Regions from separate parts of the Bacillus sp. F9_6S_D1_P_5 genome, predicted to be linked through region 1. Evidence: riboswitches for the same ligand, from Rfam matches in the RefSeq annotation. Region 1 holds a riboswitch; each other region holds the start of a gene.
What was found. Region 1 has a riboswitch for S-adenosylmethionine ahead of ACUXEY_RS23340 (peptide ABC transporter substrate-binding protein). Riboswitches for the same ligand answer to the same signal wherever they lie in the genome.
Positions count from the first base shown of each region.

Region 1 (4,289 bases):
TCTTCTTAGGTGAAAAGAAAACAAAACGTCAATTGATCTTTATTGCACTAGGTAGTGTTTTAATTATCGGCGGCGCTGTATTGTTAGGTATGACAAAAGCATAAACTTATAGTCTATTAATCCCTGAAGCGGTTATGCTTCAGGGGTTTTTTATTACAACTATTTTTTAAGTATAATAATTTTTATAACCTTATTTGTATTAACCCTCCTCCCTCCATTTTCATCCTTTTCACGATAAGCCTTATCCTTTTACAAAATTCTCTTAGAAATGGTATCGTTTTTTATAACATATCTTCACTAGAAAGGAATAAAGGATATGCTAACTAAACATCGAATTTTATTTATTGGTGCTGGTCGTATGGCAGAAGCTATATTTTCCGGATTACTTAAAACAAGCAAAGAATACATCGAAGAAATTATCGTTTCTAACCGAAGCAACGTAGAAAAGCTAAAGCAATTACAAGGGCGATATGATGTGTCTACTACAACAGATTGGAAGCAGCATGTTACATCTGTTGATACGATTGTTTTAGCAATGCCACCTTCTGCACATGAAGAATTATTAGCAGAATTATCTCCGTTACTATCGAATCAACTTGTCGTAACGGTAGCTGCTGGCATTGGTCCATCTTATTTAAAAGAAAGACTTCCCGGGGGGACACCTGTTGCTTGGATTATGCCAAATACAGCTGCTGAAATTGGCAAGTCTATCTCCTTATATACAATGGGACAATCAGTAAACGAAATGCATCAGGAAACCTTGCAACTGCTTTTAAGAGGGATTGGTACTTCGCAACTTTGCACTGAGGAAGAAGTTCATCAGCTTACTGCCGTTACTGGAAGTGCACCAGCTTTCCTTTATTACTTTGCTGAAAGCTTAATTGAAGCAACAAAAAATTATGGAGTCGATGAAGCAACTGCCAAACACCTTGTCATTCAAATGATTTCTGGCTCTGCTTCTATGCTTGAACAAACGCAAGATCCAGCTAACCTCCGCGAACAAGTAACAACACCAGGTGGTTCCACAGCTGAGGGTCTCAAAGCTTTATATGAATATAATTTTTCAGAGGCAATTCAAAAAGCAGTAGAAGCAACAAACAAAAAAGCTAGGGGGAAATAATATGAATTTAACAAGTTTAAAAGACTATACAACATTACATAACGGTGTAAAAATGCCTTGGTTCGGTTTAGGTGTTTTTAAAGTAGAAGATGGTTCAGAAGTAATTGAATCTGTAAAATCAGCAATTAAAAATGGCTACCGAAGCATTGATACTGCAGCAATTTATCAAAACGAAGAAGGCGTTGGACAAGCAATCCGTGAATCCAGTGTTTCACGTGAAGAATTATTTATTACATCAAAAGTATGGAATAGTGATCAAGGATATGAAACAACACTTCAAGCATTTGAAACTACATTAGAGAAATTAGGTCTAGAATATTTAGATTTATATTTAGTACATTGGCCTGTAAAAGGGAAATATACTGAATCGTGGAAAGCGTTAGAAAAGCTTTATAAAGATGGCCGTGTTCGTGCAATTGGCGTGAGTAATTTCCATATTCACCACTTACAAGACGTATTTGAAATTGCTGAAATTAAGCCAATGGTCAACCAAGTGGAATACCACCCACGTTTAGCACAAGAAGAATTACATGCTTTCTGTAAAGAACATAACATCCAGCTTGAAGCTTGGTCACCATTAATGCAAGGACAGCTACTAGATAACCCAACATTACAAGACATTGCGACAAAATATAATAAATCAACTGCACAAATTATTTTACGCTGGGATCTACAAAACGAAGTTGTAACAATCCCTAAATCTATTAAAGAACATCGCATTATTGAAAATGCAAATATATTCGATTTTGAATTAAGTGCGGATGACATGAAAGCAATTCAAGCTCTAAATGAAGATCGTCGCGTTGGTCCAGATCCAGATAACTTTAACTTCTAATAAAAAAACCACTGCCATATGCAGTGGTTTTTTCGTCAAAGAAAACTGAAAATTTAAACTATATTTCATTCGGTTGACACTTCATTATCCAAGGTGTAAGATTTTGAATTATCAAAGAAACGCAAAAATTAATAAAGTTTATTCGTTTACTCATTGTATCAAGAGAGGTGGAGGGACTGGCCCTTTGAAACCTCGGCAACAGGTTCGTTTTGAATACTGTGCCACTTCCTGCAAGCTTTATGCTTGAAAGATAGAATGAGGGACTTCGTTTATATACGGGTGCATAACTTGTACGTAAAAATCCCTCTTTCTCAATATGAAAAGAGGGATTTTTTATTTTTCATTTCCCTCATCATCATCCAAACTTAATTATTTAGGAGGAAAATCAAATGAAAAAGAAGTTTGTACCCGGTATTGCGTCAGTTGTAGGAGTAAGTATTTTATTAACTGGTTGCGGTAGTTATAAAAACGAAGCAAGCGGAGCAAATGCAAAAGACGAGGCGCCTAGTAAGCAGGTTTTAAACTTATCTTCACCTACTGAAATACGAACAATGGATACAGCTCGTGCTACAGATACTGATTCTGGTCAAGTAATGAGAAACGTATTTGAAGGTTTGTATAATCTTGGTGAAGGTAACAAACCTGTCCCTGGTGTTGCAAAATCTCATGAAGTAAGTGGCGATAAAAAGAAATACACATTCCACCTGCGAGATTCAAAATGGTCAAACGGCACTCCTGTTACAGCGAAAGACTTTGTCTTCGCTTGGCAAAGAGCTGTTGATCCAGCAACAGCCTCTGAATATGCATTTCTATTCTTTGATATTAAAAATGCAACAAAAATTAACAACAAAGAACTTCCAGCCGATCAACTTGGTGTAAAAGCAATTGATGACCATACGTTTGAGGTAGAATTAGAACGCCCTGTTCCGTACTTTATTAGCTTAACAGCGTTCCCAACATTTCTACCAATTAACGAGGAATTCTTTAAAGCACAAGGTGATAAGTACGCTTTAGAAGACAATACAATCTTGTACAACGGAGCTTTTACACTAAGCGATTGGAAGCACGAGCAAAGCTTTAAATTCAAGAAAAATCCTACCTATTGGGATAAAGATACTGTCAAACTGGAAGAAATCAATTTTAACGTCGTAAAAGAAAAATCTACAGAAGTAAATTTATTCGAGTCAAAACAATTAGACCGTATAAAACTAACATCTGACTTCGTTGATAAATATAAAAAAGATGCCAACTTTAAAGAACGGCCGAACGTAGGGGTACAGTTTCTACGTATGAATCAACAAAATAAAGTACTTCAAAACGTTTCTGCACGCCAAGCAATCGATCAAACAATCGATCGAAAATCCTTTGTAAATACGTTATTAAATGACGGCTCTACACCAACCTCTAGTCTCGTGCCGAAAAACTTCGCAAAAGGACCTGACGGAACAGACTTCCGTACTGCAAACGGTGATTTAACAAAGGTTGATACAAAATCTGCACAAGAATTATGGAAAAAGGCGAAACAAGAACTTGGATCTGAAAAAATAACGTTAGAACTATTAACAAGTGACGGTGACCTTGAGAAGAAAACTGGTGAATTCTTAAAAGGACAACTAGAAAAGAATTTAGATGGCTTAACAGTAAAAATAAAGCCGCAACCACGTAAACAACAAGTTTCACTTTTATTAAAAGGTGACTACGAAATTGGAATTGACGGCTGGAGCCCTGACTTTGCGGATCCAATTACATTCCTTGAGCTATTTACAACGAATAACCCTTACAACTTAGATCATTACTCTAATAAGGAGTTTGATGAAACAATAGCAAAAGTGAAAACAACTTTAGCTGGTGATGAAAAAGCTCGCTGGGAAGCATTACTAGCATCCGAGAAAATATTATTTAAAGACTCTGTTATCGCTCCTCTTTACCAAAAAGGCGAATCTTATTTAGAACGTTCTTATGTGAAAGGAATTGTGCAAGTGGACTTTGCAGGGCAATTAAACTTCAAATGGGCAAAAATTGAAAAATAAAAGGCAAGCTGAATTGAAGTTTTTCTATCTACAGCAATTATTTTATTGGAAAAATGTATTAAAAGCGGATTCTCAATAAGAGAAAATCCGCTTTTTTAGTATATTATTTTAAAAAATTAATACTCAACTTTTTATTATTGACATATAGTTATTTCCAGTGTTAATATTCTAAATAATCAAAGAAACGAAATATTTAACCATCAAAATATAATGTCTTCTACGCTGAAACATATAACGATAGATTATAGTTCAGCATGTATATACATATAGAACACCTGATTACCTACATGCACATATCTATAAT
Region 1 is NZ_JBTREW010000024.1:28,190-32,478, forward strand. Features, by position in the region: gene ACUXEY_RS23325 (GRP family sugar transporter) at 1-104, shown strand, start outside; gene proC (pyrroline-5-carboxylate reductase) at 317-1,120, shown strand; gene ACUXEY_RS23335 (aldo/keto reductase) at 1,122-1,955, shown strand; SAM riboswitch class I at 2,108-2,212, shown strand; gene ACUXEY_RS23340 (peptide ABC transporter substrate-binding protein) at 2,345-3,985, shown strand.

Region 2 (4,289 bases), on a different contig from region 1:
CGATTGTAGCGGAGGAGAGCAACAATTACTTGCGTTATGTACGACATTATTATCAAAGCCAACGTTATTATTGCTGGATGAACCGACAAAGGGGCTAGATCCATGGAAGAAAGAAAGAGTAGGAGAACTATTTAGGAAGTTGCAAAAAGAAGGTACAACAATTGTAATGGCAACGCATGATATTGAATTTGCAGCAAAATACGTTGATCAATGTATGATGTTATTTGACGGAGCAGTCATTATGAATGATGCACCGAAAGAATTTTTTAGTGGTAACTTCTTTTATACAACATCTATCAATCGATTCATTCGAAAAGAATTGCCATATGCATTAACGTGGGAGGATGTGTACGAAGCGTGTCCAAACGATATGTTGCATTCATAATATGTATTTTTGCAGTAATAATAGGCACATTACTCTTTACGACACTTATCATGGACGGCTATTACATGTTAAGTAGTTTGTTTTTATTAGTTGTTATTATGTTACCGTTCTATATCCGCTTTGAAAGACAAGCGTTTGTTTCACGTGAAATTGTTCTCGTTGCTGTGTTAGCAGCAATTGCAGCAGTTAGCCGCGTACCATTTTCTCTTTTACCAAGTGTACAGCCGACTTCTTTTGTCATTATCGTTTCTGCAATCGTGTTTGGGAGTGAAACTGGTTTTATGATCGGGGCAACCGCTGCTATCGTGTCTAACATTTTTTTAGGACAAGGTCCGTGGACGCCGTGGCAAATGTTTTCTTGGGGGATGATTGGTTTTATAGCTGGATTATTACGTAATACATTTTTAATGAAAAAGTTATGGGGAAGACTTCTATACGGATTGTTTGTTGGATTTTTATTTGGCTGGATTATGAACTTGTGGGGGCTTCTCGGGTTTATACGTGAGGCAACGTGGGAAGCTGTCGTTTCGTATTATATCGCAAGTTTTTATTTCGATTTGAGCCATGCGATTTCGAATGTTATTTTCTTACTACTATTTAGTACGTCTTGGATTACGATTCTTACAAGATTTAAAAAGAAATATGGCATATTAGATAAGCATAACATGGCATAGAAAAGCATACTCATATAAGGTAGGGTCGCGACTTACATATTCGTTTGCCTCTTTCATGCTTCTTACATATTGTAAGGAGCATTTTTTATTGTCAAAAAATAGTCCAATATATATCCGTTACTATATAAAATTATTTGTATAATAATAGGTGAGAACTATTTTCAAAGAGGAGGTGTATAGTTAATGAAGTTAGTTATTCCGAAGCAACACGGTGCATGGGCCATGCTCGTTATACCGTTTCTATTAAGTGTCATACTTGGGAAACCTACTATGTATCATATTCCATTGTTTTTAGCGTGGTTCTTTATCTATTTAGCTACGTATCCATTTCTTACGTACATAAAGCAAAGACGAAAAAAAGAGTTTTTACATGCAGCAATTGTATATTTTATCATCGCTTTCGTATTTGGGATGATCTCTCTATTATATGAATGGCGCATTCTTTTATTCGTAGCAGTCATGATTCTATTCTTTATAGTAAATATGTATTACGCTCGTCAAAAGAATGAAAGAGCATTACTAAATGACATTAGTGCGATTATTGTTTTCTGTATTGGTGGTTTAGTTAGTTATTATTTTTCAATGAAACTTATAGATAAAACAGCACTATTTATTGCGCTTATATCATTTTTATATTTTTTAGGAAGTACGTTTTATGTGAAAACGATGATTCGTGAGAAAAATAACCCGAAGTATCGTCTTATATCATGGGGTTACCATATTCTATTAACAATCATCGTATTTGCTATCAATCCGTGGTGCTCTCTTATCTTCATACCGAGTGTCATTCGAGCAATTATGTTGTACGGCAAAAAGATTTCTATTATAAAAGTAGGGATTTTAGAAATTGCTAATTCTGTATATTTTTTAATCATAACGGTAATAATTATGAAGTATGCCATTTGAAAAAACTTCCCACCTTATGATGGGAAGTTTTTTCAATCTTGTTCTAAAATGTGAACGGTGTAATCGCAGCGTTGAATAGCTTGTTCGATCGCATAAAGGGATTGTTCAATACGTGCGCGATTAAAATCTTTTTCAACAGTCTGTAGTGCTGCTTCTAAACAATGTTTTGCTTCTTGTAATGATTGAAAAGAATCTTGTACATATCCGCGAGCATTTTCGTGCATTTCATATTCCTCCTTGCATACTCATATATGTATAGTATGAACAGTAAAGAAGAAAATATTATTTGTTATATTTGTTTGACAATTGAAATGAAATTACGTATAGTAAGAATTAAGTGAATATTTTCTTATCCAGAGAGGTGGAGGGACTGGCCCGATGAAACCCAGCAACCGCGATGCAGGTGCTAATTCCAGCAGAACATATTTGTTCTGGGAGATAAGACGAAGATATATACGTAACTTCTTCTTATCGGAGAGGTTTTTTTGTTGCAAAAAAACCGATTACGAAAATTTATATTAAGAAGAAAGGGGTTGCGAAGTACTGTGACACTCGAAAAATACGTAAAACTGCGTAGTACAGTTTATGAATATATGATAGAGCAAGATAAGCCAATATCATTGTTAGATATTCAAGAACATATCGTTTCGCATCATGAAGGAAAATTCACGAAAAAGATGTTACATCAATTTTATTTATCAAGACTATTAGATGAACTGAAACTGGATGGGAAAATTACATTAGCTGATGAATATCTCTATACTGAAAAAGGGGTATTTTATAAGGCGAGAAAAGGGAGCTGAGCTCTCTTTTTTTTGAAGTATGTAGAGTAAAAGACTGCTTAAGCAGCCTGATACAGGGAATGGTGTTGAGTGTGTAGTGTCAAAGATTGAATGTGCCTGAAAGAGGCACTTCATATCGGCTGCAAATGAAAAGAGACACCTTCGCCGAATAGGTGTCAGTCGTTTTGTCATATAGACTTGCTATTTGACAGTTATTAGAATAACATGCAGTGGCTCTAGAAGTCAAAAGGGAATTAAAGGAAGAGGTGTTGTTATGTACGCTTACTTATTACATGATATAACGAAATGGATTCCTAAGTACATTATGGATAAAGGATATGAATATTATGAAGAAGGACATGTAGATGATGTTGAAATACAAGACAAGAAAATATTTGCTTTCGTTACTGGAAATGCAGGAAACTATGAAGTGATTATTGATCTTGAAGATTTTACAGAAAGTAGCTGCGAATGTCCATATGAAAATTATTGTAAACATATGGCGGCAGTTGTTTATGATATTCAAAGTGCTGGTGAGAGTACGGTGAAAGAGAAATTGAAAGATTTAGAAAAGGAAGAGTTATTGACCGTATTAAACCGTTTATTACAAAGCTCAAAAAACGTGCAAATTGTAGAGAGAATGTTAAAGAAGGGGAAACTTTAACTTATAGAGGGAGTTGTTTTGTAGTGAATGTACTAATTGTATACGCTCATCCTAGTCCTTCCAGTTTTAATGCGGCGATTTTAAAGCATGTGCAAAAAGGATTGCAAGAAACAAACCATTCGGTTACGGTACTTGATTTATATAAAGAAAAATTTGATCCGGTTCTTGTATTTAATGAAGAGAAGAAAAGACGTGATTTAGTAAATGAAGAAGAAACAGCTCGTTACAGAACATTAGTGGAAGAAGCAGATACTCTTCTTTTCATTTATCCAATATGGTGGTGGGGCATGCCAGCTATTTTAAAAGGGTTTATTGATCGCATTTTCGTTGCTGGATTTGCTTATAAATATGAAGGAGCCCTGCCGAAAGGTTTATTGAAAGGTAAGAAGGCATGGGTAATTAATACGTTAGATTCACCGTTATGGTACGTCGCATTATTATATCGATCAGCCGATTGGATTATGATGAAGAGAGGTGTTTTACGTTTTTGCGGCATTCGCGATATAAAGCGGTCAGTTTTTCAATCTGTAAAAACGAGTAAACGAGAGAAGCGGGAAAAGTGGTTATTACAAATAGAAGAAAAGGCTCGTACATTATGAATGAAATCGATCGTATTATAAAGTGTTGTCAGTATGATAACGAACTTTTTCGGACGTATATTACATGTTTACTTCAATTGAAAAAATGTAGTGAAACGTTTCAACAAATGCAGATTCAATTAAGAAATGATTATTTAATAAGAGGGATTTGTGAAAGAGAAGTTGATGAGGTGGTAAGGGGAAGTAAAGAATATGATACATATTTTCTTCCTAAAGTGTTACAGTGGAATTTCCTTAAGAACAATCCACATTTAATTGAAAAAGTATGTGTAGATTTTT
Region 2 is NZ_JBTREW010000001.1:406,645-410,933, forward strand. Features, by position in the region: gene ACUXEY_RS01995 (ABC transporter ATP-binding protein) at 1-385, shown strand, start outside; gene ACUXEY_RS02000 (ECF transporter S component) at 358-1,059, shown strand; gene ACUXEY_RS02005 (YwiC-like family protein) at 1,243-1,965, shown strand; gene ACUXEY_RS02010 (hypothetical protein) at 1,998-2,189, opposite strand; SAM riboswitch class I at 2,312-2,410, shown strand; gene ACUXEY_RS02015 (hypothetical protein) at 2,451-2,768, shown strand; gene ACUXEY_RS02020 (SWIM zinc finger family protein) at 3,022-3,411, shown strand; gene ACUXEY_RS02025 (NAD(P)H-dependent oxidoreductase) at 3,435-4,010, shown strand; gene ACUXEY_RS02030 (group-specific protein) at 4,007-4,289, shown strand, end outside.
Region 2: another riboswitch for S-adenosylmethionine. It lies ahead of ACUXEY_RS02015 (hypothetical protein); the one in region 1 lies ahead of ACUXEY_RS23340 (peptide ABC transporter substrate-binding protein).

Region 3 (4,289 bases), on a different contig from region 1:
TTTCTGGAATAGTGGTGTCAAAAATGTATTATCAACAAAAGTAAGGGCGTCAATAGATTTTGCAAGTTTAGAAACAGCACGAATATCTGTCACTTTTAAAAGTGGGTTAGAAGGTGTTTCCACATAAAAGAGTTTTGTATTTGGCTTAATGTTTTGCTTTATTTCTTCTAAATTGGTCATATCAACAAATGTATGTGAAACACCGTAACGGGAGAGAACTTCAGTTATAATTCGATAAGTTCCTCCGTATACGTCTTCTGAAATGAGTACGTGATCACCTTGTGAAAGGAGGAGGAATGCAGTAGAAATCGCTGCAATTCCTGACGCGAACGCAAACCCTTTTGTTCCGCCTTCTAATAAAGCAATGATATCTTCAAGCGCTTCACGTGTTGGATTGCCAGAGCGACTATAGTCATATTTCCCGAACGTATCTACATCAAATTGGTGGAATGTTGATGTATTATAAATGGGAACGTTAACAGCTCCTGTTTGTGAGTCATGTTTATATTGGTTGTGTAGTAAGAGTGTATCTATAGAATAACTCATATTCTTACACCTTCTTTTACAAGTGTAATGGCTTGTTGTAAGTCTTGAATTAAATCGTTACTATTTTCAATGCCAACGGAAAATCGAAGAAGACGATTACATACACCGTTTTCTGTTCTGATTTCTTCAGGAATATCAGCGTGTGTTTGCGTTGCTGGATACGTCATTAAACTTTCAACACCACCGAGACTTTCAGCAAATGTAATTAAGGATAAAGATTGTAAGAATGGATTAATCCACGTTTCATCTTTCAGACGAAATGAGATCATGCCGCCTCTTCCAGGGTAAAATACATCTGTCACCCCGTCTTCATCATTTAAATAAGCGACAACTGCTTTTGCATTTTCTTCATGTTGTCTCATGCGAAGCGCTAACGTTTTCATACCGCGGATTAATAACCATGAGTCAAATGGGCTTAAGACCGCACCGGATGCATTATGATAATGGGCGATTTCCTCACAAAGTTCCTTTCCTTTTGCAACGACAAGTCCGCTTAGCACATCGTTATGCCCACCTAAATATTTCGTTGCACTATGCAGTACAATGTTAGCACCTTCTGTTAAGGGCTGTTGTATATAAGGCGTGTAGAATGTGTTGTCTACAATAAGGAGTAGTCCGTGTCTTTTCGCTACAGTTGCGACTGCGGTAATATCAGTAACTTGCATTAATGGATTAGTTGGAGTTTCTATGAAAATAGCTTTCGTTTCAGTTGTGATAGCTTGCTCAATTTGTTTAATAGATTGTGTATTTACGTATCTACATCGAACGTTCCACTTTTTTTCATGCTCAGAAAATAATCGATAAGTCCCGCCGTATAAATCTTCAGATACAATAAGTTCGTCTCCAGAACGGAATAGCGAAAGGACGAGGAGAACAGCCGCCATTCCGGAGCTACAGGCATAACCTTGTTCGCCGTATTCTAAGTCTGCGATTGCCTGCTCTAAAAGACCACGAGTTGGATTTCCAGTTCTTGAATAATCAAAGCCAGTAGATTTACCAATTCCTTCGTGACGATAAGCAGTTGAGAAATAAACAGGCGGGTTAACAGTTCCTGTTGTAGTTTCGCTCCGGTTTCCGATTTGTGCTAGTTTCGTTTCAATAGTTGACATGTGAAAATTCCTCCTTTTTAAATGAACAATTAAGTGAATGTAAAGTGAAACTTTAATCAGTGAGGGATTCATCCCCACTAATTATCAGCCCTCACCAATCGGGCTTTTACGGGCAGTTGATTCCCACCTAACTTCTTTGTTCCAGCTGAATTTTGAGTTGGGAATCTTACTGCCCTCAAATAGCGGGGGAAAATAAAAAAAGCCTTCTAAGAAGAAGGCTTTCGGTTTGAATAGAGTCTTCTTCTCATCTGTCAAATCTTTCACAATTTGCTGGAATTAGCACCTTATTAACAAATGTTAATGGTTGCTGAGGTGTCATAGGGCCAGTCCCTCTACCTCTCTAGATAAGAATGTTCGTATGAAATTTTATTATGTTTTTAACTTTACAACAAAAGATAATTGAATTGCAACTTTATTTTAAATAATTTTTATTTTTCCGCAAGTGTCATTGACTTTTGCATTTGTGCGTGCTAAATTTATTAAAAAATTAACAAACATTGTTAAAAGGGGAACGCATTTCCTTTTAGCTACATAAATAAAATAATAAAGACAAACTCTTATTGAGAGCGGTGGAGGGAAAGGCCCTGTGAAACCCGGCAACCTTCAAACGAAATGTTTGAAACGGTGCTAATACCTGCAAAACGAGTGTTTTGCATAATAAGAGGAGGACCAATTATGTCCCCCTCTTCAAAGTGAAGAGGGGGTTTTTATATTGATAGAAATGAGGGAGATTGGTGAAATTACTAGATTTATTATCGAAAGGAATTGTAATAGGTGATGGTGCGGTTGGGACGTTATTACATTCACACGGTTTGCAAAGTAGTTTTGAAGAATTGAATATATCTGATCCGGATTTAATTATATCGATTCATAAGCAATATGTAGCTGCTGGGGCTGATGTGATTCAAACAAATACGTACGGAGCAAACGAAGCGAAATTACGTATGTATGGTTTAGAAAATCAAGTTACTGAAATTAATAGAGCAGCAGTCAAACTGGCGAAAGCATCTGTTACAGACAGAAACGCTATTTTAGGAACAATCGGTGGTATGAAACATATTGGAGCTGTTACGACAACTGATATGGAAAGAGAATTTATGTTACTTGAGCAGGCAAGTGCTTTACTAGAAGAACAGGTTGATGGATTACTATTAGAGACTTTCTATGATGAGTTTGAATTACTTCATGCTGTTCAGGTGTTACGAAAACAAACGAATATTCCAATTGTAGCTCAATTAGCGTTACATGAGGCAGGTACGACTCAAAATGGAAATGATGTAAATGAAATATTAAAACAGCTTTTAGATTATGGTGCAAATGTCGTTGGATTGAACTGTCAACTAGGGCCGCTTCATATGACAGAAGCTTTTAAAATGATATCGATTCCGAAAAATGGTTACTTATCAGCATACCCAAATGCAGGTCTCCCAAATTATGTGGAGGGACGTTACGTATATGAGGGAAGTCCGGCTTATTTTGAAGCGATGACACCGAAATTTATTGAGCAAGGTATTCGTTTATTGGGTGGTTGTTGTGGCACGACTCCAGAACATATTGAAAGTATGAAACGTGCAATTGCAAATGTTACACCTGTAATAGAAAAGGATACGATTCAAAGACCGAAAGTAGTTCATACACACGAGAAACGTTCGAAAGCTCATGTTACTTTAGCTGAGAAAGCAAAAAAACAAACGACAGTAGTAGTGGAATTAGATCCACCGAAAACGTTAGATACGCAGCGGTTTTTTGAAGGAGCAAGAGCTTTGAAAAGAGCTGGAGCAGATGCTATTACTCTAGCAGATAATTCATTGGCATCGCCTCGCGTCTCGAATATGGCAATGGGAGCATTATTAACGAAGCACGATATTCCGGTATTGACGCACTTAACGTGTAGAGACCATAACGTCATCGGATTACAATCTCATTTACTAGGATTATCAGCGTTAGGCATGGAAGAAGTGTTAGCTTTAACTGGTGATCCAGCACGTGTCGGTGATTTTCCAGGTGCCACTTCTGTATATGATTTGTCCTCTATTGAGCTCATTAAAATGATTAAAGAAATGAACGATGGGCGTTCTATTTTAGGGAAATCAATAGGGCAAGCAACAAGGTTTTCAGTGGGAGGTGCTTTTAATCCGCATGTAAGACATTTAAAAGCAGCGGTTAAGCGAATGGAACGGAAAATAGATGCTGGAGCGGAATATTTCTTAACGCAACCGATTTATGATATCGCGTTAATTGAAGAAGTGTATGAAGCGACAAAGCATTTGAAGCAGCCTATTTTTATTGGGATTATGCCACTAATAAGTAAACGGAACGCAGATTTCCTTCATTTTGAGGTGCCAGGTATTACGCTACCTGAAGAAGTAAGAGAGAGAATGGATGGACATGAAACGAAAGAAGCAGCAATTGAAGAAGGGATTCGTATTTCACAAGAATTGATCGATACGGCGATGAAATATTTTAACGGCATTTATCTTATTACACCATTTCTAAAATATGAAATTACAGAACATCTTGTTAAATATGTGAGAGAAAAGCAAGAAGTGAAAGAAGGTATTAATTGATGAAATGTATAGAAGAAAAATTACAAAATAACATCTTAATATTAGATGGTGCAATGGGAACGATGAT
Region 3 is NZ_JBTREW010000003.1:158,814-163,102, reverse strand. Features, by position in the region: gene metC (cystathionine beta-lyase) at 1-546, opposite strand, end outside; gene metI (cystathionine gamma-synthase/O-acetylhomoserine thiolyase) at 543-1,655, opposite strand; SAM riboswitch class I at 1,897-2,006, opposite strand; SAM riboswitch class I at 2,210-2,319, shown strand; gene ACUXEY_RS05590 (bifunctional homocysteine S-methyltransferase/methylenetetrahydrofolate reductase) at 2,390-4,222, shown strand; gene metH (methionine synthase) at 4,222-4,289, shown strand, end outside.
Region 3: another riboswitch for S-adenosylmethionine. It lies ahead of metI (cystathionine gamma-synthase/O-acetylhomoserine thiolyase); the one in region 1 lies ahead of ACUXEY_RS23340 (peptide ABC transporter substrate-binding protein).